One region of the Niveispirillum sp. genome, then DNA from elsewhere that is predicted to be linked to it. Evidence: riboswitches for the same ligand, from Rfam matches in the RefSeq annotation. Region 1 holds a riboswitch; each other region holds the start of a gene.

Evidence for each region. Region 1 has a riboswitch for thiamine pyrophosphate ahead of thiO (glycine oxidase ThiO). Riboswitches for the same ligand answer to the same signal wherever they lie in the genome.
Region 2: linked by a shared signal. The riboswitch ahead of thiC (phosphomethylpyrimidine synthase ThiC) and the one ahead of thiO (glycine oxidase ThiO) in region 1 are both predicted to bind thiamine pyrophosphate.
Region 3: linked by a shared signal. The riboswitch ahead of ACT6Q8_RS08950 (ABC transporter ATP-binding protein) and the one ahead of thiO (glycine oxidase ThiO) in region 1 are both predicted to bind thiamine pyrophosphate.

The regions. Positions count from the first base shown of each region.
Region 1 is NZ_JBQVOH010000013.1:34,103-38,219, reverse strand. It holds gene ACT6Q8_RS22755 (COX15/CtaA family protein) at 1-80, opposite strand, end outside; gene ACT6Q8_RS22750 (thiamine phosphate synthase) at 139-759, opposite strand; gene fmt (methionyl-tRNA formyltransferase) at 756-1,682, opposite strand; gene def (peptide deformylase) at 1,829-2,326, opposite strand; TPP riboswitch at 2,481-2,586, shown strand; gene thiO (glycine oxidase ThiO) at 2,579-3,727, shown strand; gene thiS (sulfur carrier protein ThiS) at 3,740-3,940, shown strand; gene ACT6Q8_RS22725 (thiazole synthase) at 3,942-4,117, shown strand, end outside.
Region 2 is NZ_JBQVOH010000001.1:247,938-252,054, reverse strand. It holds gene ACT6Q8_RS01180 (DUF2225 domain-containing protein) at 1-407, opposite strand, end outside; gene thiC (phosphomethylpyrimidine synthase ThiC) at 576-2,417, opposite strand; TPP riboswitch at 2,483-2,612, opposite strand; gene ACT6Q8_RS01170 (DegQ family serine endoprotease) at 2,739-4,117, opposite strand, start outside.
Region 3 is NZ_JBQVOH010000002.1:832,427-836,543, forward strand. It holds gene ACT6Q8_RS08940 (ABC transporter substrate-binding protein) at 1-526, opposite strand, end outside; gene ACT6Q8_RS08945 (ABC transporter permease) at 532-1,302, opposite strand; gene ACT6Q8_RS08950 (ABC transporter ATP-binding protein) at 1,299-2,069, opposite strand; TPP riboswitch at 2,062-2,166, opposite strand; gene ACT6Q8_RS08955 (nuclear transport factor 2 family protein) at 2,299-2,799, shown strand; gene ACT6Q8_RS08960 (acetoin utilization protein AcuC) at 2,849-3,997, shown strand; gene ACT6Q8_RS08965 (DUF192 domain-containing protein) at 4,034-4,117, shown strand, end outside.

The sequences.
Region 1 (4,117 bases):
ATGACAAAGACCATGCCGGCACAGGCCAGCAGCCAGTTGGCGACGGCGCGGTGGCCGGGTACGGTTTGGGCGGCGGTCATGACAGGCCGTTCGGTGAATGAAAAGATGCCGTGATATGGGGTCGATACGGCCCTTTGGTCAAATGCCGGGCTTGCGGCCCCGCGTCGCAGCCAGGGCGGACAGGATCGGCCCCGCCGATGCCGGATCGCGCATGATGGTTCCCATCACCGCGACGCCTGCCGCCCCGGCACCGATACAGGCCCCGGCATTCCCGCCATCAACCCCGCCCAGCGCCAGGGTGGGCAGGGGCAGCCCCGACAGGACCCCCAGCTCCAGGGCGGGGCCGTAGCCGGGCTTGGATGGGGTCAGGAAAATGGGGCTGAGCGTGGCGTAATCCGCCCCATCGCGCGCCGCCGCCGCCACACCATCCCGGTCATGGCAGGAGGTGCCGATCAGGGCATCCGGCCCCAGCAGGGCCCGTGCCGTGACGATATCCCCGCCATCCGGCAGATGCACCCCGTCGCACAGGCTGCCCAGCGCCATATCGCCATGGATGGTCAGCACGCCACCGACCTGCGCCAGGACAGGCCGCAGCCGCATCAGCAGGGCGGATTGATGGTCGCGCGGCAGGTCCTTTTCCCGGAGACTGACCCAGCGGCACCCAGCGGACACACAGGCGGCCACCACCGACGCCAGATCGCCGCCCGCCTGATGCCGGTCGGTGATCAGCAGCAGGGGCGGGTCGGGCAGCGGCCTCACGCCGTCAGCTTTCCGCCGATCTGGTGAGTATAGCCGCGCAGGAAGGCGGCACCATCCACCGGCCCCTTGCCCGGCCGCTGCACCCGGATCAGGCGCAGCGCCCCCTCGCCACAGGCCAGGGTGGGTCCGGCATCCAGCAGGGTGCCGGGTTCGCCCCCGCCATCGACCGCCTGTGCCTCCAGCACCTTCAGCTTCTCGCCATTGGCCAGATCGATCCAGGTGCCGGGCCAGGGGGTGAGGCCACGCACCTGCCGGTCCAGTTCGGAGGCGGGCCGGGTCAGGTCCAGCCGTCCCTCATCCTTAGACAGCTTGGCGGCATAGGTCACGCCCTCTGCCGGCTGCGGCACCGGGGGCAGGCTGCCATCGGCAATGCCGGGCAGGGCCTCAACCATCAGCCGCGCCCCCATGACGGCCAGCGCGTCATGCAGGTCGGCGGCATTCATCCGGGCCGTGATGGGCAGCGTGTCCTTCAACAGCATGGCGCCGGTATCCAGGCCGGCATCCATCTGCATGATGGTGACGCCCGTCTCCGCATCGCCGGCCAGGATCGACCGCTGGATGGGGGCCGCCCCGCGCCAGCGCGGCAGCAGGCTGGCATGGACATTGACACAGCCCAGGCGTGGCGCATCGAGAATGGCCTGCGGCAGGATCAGGCCATAGGCCGCAACGATGGCGCAATCCAGGTTGAGCGCTGCGAACTCCGCCTGCTCCTCCGCCTTGCGCAGGCTTTTGGGGGTGCGCACGGGAATGCCCAGGGCCTCGGCGCGGCGATGCACGGGGCTGGCCTGCAATTGCTGCCCTCGGCCTGCGGGACGCGGCGGCTGACTATAGACGCACACCACCTCATGCCCGGCGGCCACCAGCGCATCCAGGATGGAGACGGAAAAATCCGGCGTGCCCATGAAGGCGAGACGCAGCGGCATGGGGCACCTCCCCGGCGGAGAGTGGAAGGGAGCGTTTTACGGGCTTCCGTAAAACGCTTCGGCGGCGACCGCCGCCGCGCCGCACGTGCGGCGTGAAGCCAAGCCGCGGATGCGGCGCCGGCGATTGAGGAACGCGAACGCTCCCGTTACTTCTTCGCCTTGTTGTACTTGCGCAGCAGCATGTTGCGCTTCAGCGACGAGAGATGGTCGATAAACAGCACACCGTTCAGATGGTCGATCTCGTGCTGGATGCAGGTGGCCAGCAGGCCGTCAGCATCCATTTCCCGTTCTTCGCCACCCCGGTCGACATAGCGCACGCGCACCATCTTGGGCCGTGTCACCTCGGCATAGATCTCCGGGATGGACAGGCAGCCTTCCTGGGTGATGGCCTGTTCGTCAGAGGTCCAGATCAGTTCCGGGTTGACCATGGCCAGCGCGTCGCTGCGGTTTTCCGACACGTCCACGACGATGACCCGCTCAAGCAACCCGATCTGCGGGGCCGCCAGACCGATGCCCGGCGCCTTGTACATGGTCTCCAGCATATCATCCATCAGCCTCGCCACGCGGCCATCGACATTGGTCAAGGGCTTGCACTTCGCCTTCAGACGGGTGTCGGGGATGGTGAGGATGGGCAGCAGCGACATGGGTGCGGGGTCCGGGCAAAAAAAGGGCGGGACGGGACTGTCCTCATGGGGCAAATATGCCCAGTGCCGCCAATGGTCAAGCGCGATCCCGGCGGGGCGGAAATGATGCTGCGCGTTCCCTTGCATTCCGGACGTGACAGGCCCATGACATAGCGCATGGACCCTGGGGTGCCGCATGCATTATCGCCATGCGGCTGAGATCACACCCATCGAACCTGATCCGGGTCATGCCGGCGAAGGGAGAAGGCGGAAATGAGTTTGCTGCACAGACCTGACAGACCACGCGTCGCCATCATCGGCGGCGGCATCATCGGCATGGCCATCGGCTGGCGCCTGGCCCAGGGTGGAGCGTCGGTCGACATCTTCGACCGTGCCAGTGCCGGCCAGGGGGCGACGCGCGCAGCCGCCGGCATGCTGGCGGCGGGGGTGGAAGCGGAACCGGGCGAACAGCGCCTGTTGCCGCTGTGCCTGGAAAGCCAGGCTCGCTGGCCGGGCTTCGCGGCGGAGCTGGAGGCGCTGACCGGTATGCAAGTCGGCCTACGTACCGAAGGCACGCTGGTGGTGGCCAGCACGCGGGACGAGGTGGAACTGCTGCGGTCGAACTATGAGTTTCAGCGCGGGCTGGGCCTGGACCTCGTCTGGCTGTCAGGAGCGGCGGCCAAGGAGAAGGAGCCCTTCCTGAACCCGCGCACCGCGGCGGGCGTGTTCAGCGCCAAGGATGGGCAGGTCGATAACCGGCTGGCCGCGGCGGCCCTGCGCGTGGCCCTGGAACGCACGGGTGCCCGTCTGCATGAGGGGGTGGATGTCACGGGTCTGGATGTGCAGGGCGGTCGGGCGACGGGCGTGGTCTTGGGCGACCGTGTTGTGCCTGCCGATAGTGTCGTGCTGGCGGCGGGTGCCTGGTCGCGGCTTGTCCCCGGACAGGCCAGCCCGCCGCCGGTGCGCCCCGTGAAGGGGCAGATGATGTCGCTGGTCATGGACCCCGCCAACCCGCTGTTGTCGCATGTCGTCTGGGCGCCCAAATGCTATCTGGTGCCGCGCGCCGACGGCACCCTGATCATCGGGGCGACGACAGAGGAAAAGGGGTTCGATGCGCAGATGACGGCGGGCGGGGTTCTGGCCCTGCTGGATGCCGCCTGGCGCGCCCTGCCGGGGGTGGAAGAACTGCCCGTCAAGGAGATGTGGGTGGGCCACCGGCCCGGCTGCCGCGATGATGCGCCCATCCTGGGGCCGGCGGCGGGGTTGGAGGGGCTGGTACTGGCCACGGGCCATCACCGCAACGGCATCCTGCTGGCCCCCCTCACGGCGGACGCCATCGCCGATCTGGTCTTGACCGGGCGGGTCGATCCGCATATCGCCCCGTTCGGGGCTGGCCGTTTCGATGCGGCACGCGCCGCGTAAGGGGTGGAGCTAATGATCAGCGTCAATGGCAAGAACCTGGAGCCGGACAATTACGCCCTGACCGCCGTGATGGCGGTGGGAGGGATTGATCCGGGCGCGCGCGGCATTGCCGTGGCGCTCAACGACACCGTGGTCCCGCGTGGGCGCTGGGCCGATACCATTCTTTCCCCCGGCGACCGGGTGGAAATCGTCAAGGTTCTGCAAGGTGGTTGAGATGAATGATCCGCTGAAGATCGCCGGCAAGAGCTTCCGGTCCCGCTTGTTCCTGGGCTCTGCCGGTTATCCCAACCAGCAGGTGTTTCTGGACAGCTTGGCGGCATCCGGCTCCGAAATCCTCACCGTTTCCGTGCGCCGCGCCGACCTGACCGGATATGGTGAAGGCTTGCTGGA
Region 2 (4,117 bases), on a different contig from region 1:
TCCGCCTGCCAGGACGCGTACAGAAGACTGAAGGCGATATCCTCTGTTGTATAACCCAACAGACGCTGCAAGCGGGCGACCAGGTAATAGACGGGATGGCTTGCCACCAACGCCTTGTATTCCGGTGTCGCAGCGAAGGCCTTCAAGGTTTCAATCTGTTCTGTTTTGAATTCTTCCTGAAACAGGGGGAAGCCGTTGCTGGGACAGGTGACCATCGGCCAAGGCGAGGCGATGGGCCCAACTTTCCGAAAATCAAGCCGACTGCCGAAAGAGGTCCCGGATGCCATTGTTGGGGCGGTGAATTTCTCCCCGGTGATGGGGCAGGTATAATCAACCTCGACAAAGGTCAATGCTGCGGCGGGTACGGCATGGAGGAGGGAAAGGCTATAAAATGACAGCGCGACCAAGGAACCAAGGATACGTGCCCGCATGATCCACCTCCTGACTTGATAATATAATTAGCTATTTTGCCTTATATTTATTAATAAATTATCTGTGCATGGTTCTTTTTGATTGATCCGCCCCGCAAGCCGGAGCGGGTGGCCTTCGCACCACCCGCTCCCTGACCTGCCCCCTCAGTGATGATCCTCCGGCACCGGCCTGTCCGACAGGTACACCTGCCCACCCTTCTCCTTGAACGCCGCCGACATGGCGGCCATCCCCTCCTGCGCCGCTGCGTAATCGCGCACTTCCTGCGTGATCTTCATGGAGCAGAATTTCGGCCCGCACATGGAGCAGAAATGCGCCAGCTTGGCGCCTTCGGCCGGCAGGGTCTGGTCGTGATATTTCTCCGCCGTTTCGGGGTCCAGCGACAGGTTGAACTGGTCGCGCCAGCGGAACTCAAACCGGGCGCGTGACAGAGCGTCATCACGTTCCTGCGCACCGGGATGCCCCTTGGCCAGATCGGCGGCATGGGCGGCCAGCTTGTAGGTGATCACCCCCACCTTCACATCGTCACGGTCGGGCAGGCCCAGATGCTCCTTGGGCGTGACGTAGCAGAGCATAGACGTGCCGAACCAGCCGATCATGGCCGCCCCGATGCCGCTGGTGATATGGTCGTACCCCGGCGCGATATCGGTGGTCAGCGGCCCCAGCGTGTAGAAGGGTGCCTCGCCACAGACCTTCAACTGCTTGTCCATATTGGCCTTGATCTTGTGCATGGGCACATGGCCCGGCCCCTCGATCATCACCTGCACATCATGCTTCCAGGCGATCTGGGTCAGTTCGCCCAGCGTGTCCAGCTCCGCGAACTGAGCCGCGTCATTGGCGTCGGCAATGCTGCCGGGGCGCAAACCGTCACCCAGCGAGAAGGCGATGTCATACGCCTTCATGATCTCGCAGATCTCCTCGAAATGCGTGTAGAGGAAGTTCTCCTTGTGATGGGCCAGGCACCATTTCGCCATGATGGAGCCGCCCCGGCTGACGATCCCCGTCACCCGTTTGGCCGTCAGCGGGATATGGGCCAGCCGCACACCGGCATGGATGGTGAAATAATCCACGCCCTGTTCGGCCTGTTCGATCAGGGTATCGCGGAACAGTTCCCAGGTCAGGTCCTCCGCCTTGCCCCCCACCTTTTCCAGCGCCTGATAGATGGGCACGGTGCCGATGGGGACCGGCGAATTGCGGATGATCCATTCGCGGATCGTGTGGATATTGCGGCCCGTGGACAGGTCCATCACCGTATCGGCGCCCCAACGGATGGCCCAGACCAGCTTGTCCACCTCATCCGCGACGGACGAGGTCACCGCCGAATTGCCGATATTGGCGTTGATCTTCACCAGGAAGTTCCGGCCGATGATCATCGGCTCCGTCTCCGGGTGGTTGATATTATTGGGGATGATGGCGCGACCGCGCGCAATCTCGTCCCGCACAAATTCCGGGGTCACATAATCGGGGATCGACGCCCCGAAATCCTCGCCATCGCGCGCGGCCTGTTCCGCCAGCTTCGCCCGGCCCAGATTCTCGCGGATGGCGACATATTCCATTTCCGGCGTGATGATGCCTTTGCGGGCATAATGAAGCTGGGACACGTTCGCCCCTGCCTTGGCGCGCAACGGCGTGCGGGATGCCCGGTCAAACAGCGGCACGGGGCTTTCCTGCCCCTCGCGCAGACCATTATCCTCCGGTTTCACCTCGCGGCCACCATACGCCTCCACATCCCCGCGCGCGGTCACCCAGGCGCGGCGCAGTTCGGGCAGGCCCGAACGGATATCGGTACGGATGGACGGGTCGGTATAGGGACCGGACGGATCATAGACGCGCACCGGTGCCTCATTGGCGCTGGGCGATAGATCGATCTCGCGCATGGCCACGCGGATATCGGGAAAACGCTCCCCTGCCACATGCACCTTCCGGCTGGCGGGCAGCGGGCCGGTGGTCACGCGGAATTCGGGATCGGTAATGTTGGTATCTGGCATCTGGACCTCCCTTGCGTTGGAGATCCGGGTTTGCGTGCGGTGAGGCGGCACGGTTGGGGCAAACGGGGCCCCTATGCTTCCATCCCTACGCCGGTACGACCCGGATCAGGTTCGAAGGGTTCCCGCGCCGGTGCCGCCATCCTGGCGGTCCATGCGGTGTCTCAGCCCCTTGCCGGGGTTCCCCTTGGACGGGAGGGAAGGTGCGGGATGATGGGGTTGGGTGTCAAGGGCGGGTGGTTCAGGGGACGAACAAATGAAAAGCCCCGGCCCACCCATACAGGTGGACCGGGGCCATGCCATTTACCGCCGATGCGGTGATCCTTACGGTGCACCCTCCAGCGACAGGGCCAGGAAGGTCTGTTCACCACGGCGTTCGACCAGCAGCAGCACGGCCTTCTGGCCGGCGGTCTTGGCCTTGCCCACGCGGTCCTGCACGTCGGCGGGGGTGGTTACCGGTTGCTGACTGACCTCCAGCACCACGTCGCCGGGGCGCAGCTGACGCGACTGGGCAGGGGCGTTGGGATTCACCTTGGTGATGACCACGCCCTTGGTGCCCTCAGCCAGTTCGAACTGCTTGCGCAGTTCGGCGGTGATGGCGGAAACGGTGAGGCCCAGCGCGTCCACCTGCTGCTGCGCACCGGAGGTGCCAGACTGCTGCTCCTCGGGCTGCTCCTCTTCTGCGGCGGCGGGTTCCTCGGGGAATTCGGCCAGGGCAACGGTCACATTCACCGGCGTGCCCTTGCGGGAAATGCCGACATTGACCTTGGTGCCCACCGGTGTGCCGGCCACCATGCGCGGCAGGGTGCGGTTGTTGGCAACCTCCTTGCCGTCAAAGGTCAGGATGACGTCGCCGGGCTTCAAACCGGCGGCGGCGGCGGGGCTGCCCTCCGTCACGGTGCCGACCAGGGCACCCTTGTGATGGGCCAGCCCCATGCTTTCGGCGATTTCCGGGGTCACCGACTGTATCTGCACGCCCAGCCAGCCACGGCGCACCTTGCCGGCCTTGCGGATTTCCTCAATCACGGTGCGGGCCATGCTGGACGGGATGGCAAAGCCGATACCGACCGAACCGCCCGTACGGCTGTAGATGGCCGAATTGATGCCAACCACGTCGCCGGCCAGATTGACCAGCGGGCCACCGGAATTGCCCTGGTTGATGGCGGCGTCGGTCTGGATGAAATCGTCAAAGCGACCGGCACCGATATCACGGGCGCGGGCCGACACGATGCCGGCGGTGACGGTGCCACCCAGGCCGAACGGATTACCGATGGCCACCACCCAGTCACCGACCTTCAGCACATCGCTGTCGCCCCATTTCAGGGCGGTCAACTTCTGCTTGGTCTCAACCTTCAGCAGGGCCAGATCGGTCTCCTTGTCGGTGCCGATCAGCTTGGCCTTCAGTTCGGTCTGGTCGGCATCCTGGAAGATGACGGTGATTTCGTCGGCACCTTCAATCACGTGGTTGTTGGTGACGATATAACCCGACGCGTCGATGATGAAGCCCGACCCCAGCGACTGCGCCTTGCGCGGGGCGCCCTGGCCCTGCTGCTGGCGTTCCAGGAAGTCGCGGAAGAATTCTTCCATGGGCGAGCCGGGGGGGAAGTCGGGCATGGGCACGGCGCCGCGGCCACCCTGCTTGTTCTGGATCGTCTGGCTGGTCGAGATATTGACCACCGACGGCAGCGTCTTTTCGGCCAGCG
Region 3 (4,117 bases), on a different contig from region 1:
GACCCGCGAACAGGGCCGGCGACAGGGAGAAATTCACGTTGATCAGGGTGATGTCTTTCAGCGACAGGCCGTGCTTTTCCAGCATGGCGCCCAGCAGCGCATCCTCGAACCCGCCGACGGAGAAGCCGACCTTCTTGCCCTTCAGATCCTTGATGGACTTGATCGGCCCGTCTTTCAGCACGATGACGGTGTTGAGCGGCGTGGCGACCAGGGTGCCGACGCGGACCACCGGCAGACCGGCATCGACCTGCAAATGCAGCTGCGGCTGATAGGAGACGGCGATATCGCCCTGGCCGGCGGCGACCAGACGCGGCGGGTCGTTGGGATCGGCGGGCGCGATCATCTCCACCGCCAGGCCTTCATCCTTGAAGTAGCCCTTTTCCTGCGCGACATAGAGCGGGCCATGGTCCGGGTTTACGAACCAGTCCAGCAGCACCGTCATCTTGTCCTGCGCCAGGGCGGGCAGGGTGCCTGCCGCACTGGCCGTCATGGCGGCGGCCACGGCCACCGCGCGCATCCAACGCATCTTCATCATCTCTCTTCCTTGCTCATCACGCTGTCAGGCAGCCAGGGCAATACCCGGCGAACGGTAAGATCGACCAGCAGCCACAGGCCGACGGCCAGCAGCGCCAGAATGAGAAGGGCGGCGAAGGTCAGGTCGGTCTGCACCCGCGCGGTGGCGTGCAGCATCAGATAGCCCAAACCCTCCGACGCCCCGACCCATTCCCCTACCACCGCCCCGATGGGGGCCACGGCGGCGGCCATGCGCAGGCCGGAGCCCAGGGCCGGCAATGCCGCCGGCATGCGGATATGGCGCAATACCGCCCAGGGGCTGGCCCCCATGGTGCGGGCCAGATCAAGCCAGCCGGGGTCGGTGCGGCGCAGCCCGTCAAAGAAGCTGGCCGTGACGGGAAAGAAGATGATCAGGGTGGCCATCGCCACCTTGGACGCCATGCCATAGCCCAGCCACAGCACCAGCAGCGGCGCGATGGCAAAGACCGGCACCGCCTGACTGGCCAGCAGCAGCGGCAGCAGCCAGCGCCGGGCCGCGGCGGATGCCGTCAGGGCCAGCGCCGCCAGCCCGCCGCAGACCGTGCCCAGGATCAGGCCCAGCACGATTTCCAGCAGCGTGTATCCCGCATGTTCGGCCAGCAGCGCCCAGTCATCGACCAGACGCAGCGCCACCCGTTCCGGCCCCGGAAGGATGAAGTGCGGCAGGTCCGCCAGCCGCACCAGCAGTGCCCAGGCCAGGATCAGCCCCGCAAATGTCACGATACCGCGTAGGAAACCGCCGGCCTTCATACCGCCGTCTCCCCGCCGCGCAGGCGTGACAGCAATTCACCCTGCTGCGTCAGCAACGCGTGTTGATCCGGCGGGCGCGGCGTGTCGCCAGCCGGGGTCAGCGGTGTGGACAGCCGTGCCGGGCTGCCGGTCAACACCAGGACCTGATGACCCAAGCGCAACGCCTCCATCGGGTCATGCGTCACCATGATGACGGTACGGCCGCACAGAAGCCGCGCCGCCAGATCCTGCATATCCAGCCGGGTGATGGCGTCCAGCGCTGAAAAAGGCTCATCCATCAGGACGATGGGCCGGTCCTCGAACAGGGTGCGGGCCAGGGCCGCGCGTTGCCGCATGCCACCCGACAGGGCATCGGGGCGGTCGCCCGCGCGGTCCCCCAGGCCGACATTGTTCAGCAGGGCCATGGCCCGCGCCCGCTCCGTGGCGCCGACCCGGCCCCCGCGCAGCTTGACGCCCAGCGTCACATTCTCCAGCACGCTGGCCCAGGGCAGCAGCAGATCCTGCTGCCCCATCCAGGCGATGCGACCGGACAGCGGTTTGCCATCATCGGCGGTGACGCTACCCGTACCGGCCAAAAGCCCGGCGATCAGGCGCAGCAGGCTGGACTTGCCAACCCCGCTGGCACCCAGCAGGCAGGTGGTCATGCCCCCCGGTGCCTGCATCGACAGCGCGCTGAACAACAGACGCCCGCCAAAGCCGATGGCGGCGTCGCAAACCTGGATGGCGGGGGCGGGCAGGGCCGCAGCAGGCCCCGGAACATCATTCATGGATCACTGTCCCTACGCCGGTATCAGCCGGATCAGGTTCCAGGGGTCGTCCCGTACAGGACCTCTCAGCCGACCATCGGCTCCCCCCAGTGAGGTGGGTTGGTTATGGCAAAGCACCGCGGGGGCCGCAAGGAAATGATTGGAACCCTGACGATCCCCCTGGTCGGCCCTTGGCCGTGCGAACCGGATGCGGTTGAGTGAAGGTCCATCGATTGTGGAGACCGTTCCGATGCACCGCACCTTGCTGATAGCCGCCATGCTTGCGGGCCTGTCATTTCCGGCTTCGGCGGCATCCTTGCCCGAAGGTGCGGCCCTGCGCGCGACCATTGAAAAGGTCGATGCCGAATTCTTCGACCTGTTCTTTGAGAAATGCGACCCCGCGCGGGCCGCCGCCTTGCTGACCGCCGATTTCGAGATGTATCACGACAAGGACGGGGAAGTCGCACGCTCGGGCGCCGACATGGTCAAGCTCTACACCAAACAGTGTGAGGGGCGTAAGGCGCCCGACGCCTGGCGGTCGCGGCGCGAACTGGTGGCGGGCAGCATGACCCTGCACCCGATTGCCGGCGTCGGTGTGTTCCAGCAAGGCGAGCATGTCTTCTATGAGCGGCAAGGAAATGGGCCGGAAAAGCTGGTGGGAAGGGCCAAGTTCAGCCAGTTCTGGCGACTAGAGGCCGACGGCTGGAAACTGGCGCGGGTCTTTTCGTACGACCATGAGGCCGTGAAATAATATTCCGCCTCTTGTGCCATGCGGCGGCGCAACATAAGTTGCATTCATCATGCCCGACAGCGCCGCCCCGCTCCTCTCATCCGTCGCCACGCTACGCCCGCTTTATCTGGGCGGTGAAATCTATCGCCATTCCAGTTACGGCAAGAAACACCCGCTTTCCATTCCGCGCGTGTCGGTGGCAACCGATCTGGCCCGCGCCATGGGCTGGCTGGATGATGCCGTCTATCTCGACAGCCCGATGGCGACGGCAGAACAACTGGCCCGTTTCCATGACCGCGACTATATCGCGGCGGTGCAGCGGGCAGAGCGGGACCAGAAGGTCGATCTGGATACGGCCCTGCGCTATGCGCTGGGCAAGCTGGAAAATCCCGTCTTCCCGGAAATGTATCGCCGTCCCGCCATCGCCGCCGGTGCCGCCATCCTGGCAGCAGATCTGGTGCGGGACGGGGGTGTCGTGCATTCCCCGGCCAGCGGCACGCACCATGCCCGCCCGGCCCGCGCCAGCGGCTTCTGCTTCTTCAATGCGCCTGTCCTGGGCATCATGGCGCTGCTGGATCAGGGGCTGGACCGCATCCTCTATGTCGATCTCGACGCCCATCATGGCGATGGCGTGCAGGATGCCTTCCATGATGATGAACGCGTTCTGACCATTTCCACGCATGAGGAAGGGCGCTGGCCGCACACGGGCAAGCTGGATGACCGGGCCGGTGGCATGGCCCGCAATATCCCGCTGCCCCCCGGCGTGAATGATGATGAATTCCGCCATGTGGTGGAGGAAGCGATCATCCCGCTGGCTGTCGCTTTCCGCCCGCAGGCCATGATGATCCAGACAGGGGCCGACGCCTTGGCCGATGATCCCCTGTCGCGCCTGTCCCTGTCCAACCGCGCGCTGTGGCGCGCGGTAGGTGATCTGGTTGGGCTGGCCCCGCGAACCATCGTGGTGGGTGGCGGCGGTTATAATCCCTGGTCGGTGGGTCGTGCCTGGGCCGGCATCTGGGCCGTGCTGAACGGGATCGACCCGTTGGAGGCACCGCTGACCCCGGCGGCTTCGGACGTGCTGAAATCCCTGACCTGGGAACGGCGGGAAGGGCGCAATCCGCCCCGCCGCTGGATGGAAACGCTGGTCGATCCGCCGCATGAGGGGCCGATCCGCGACATGGTGCGGCAGGCCGCAGCATCCGTCCGCGACCTATGGTAAGATAGAACCTATCTTAACCCCGCGCCGGGAACCATCATGCTGCTGCGCCGTCTGGCCCTTGCCCTGCTGCTGTCCCTGTCCCCCATCATTCTGCCCGCCGCCATGCCCGATGCCGCCGCC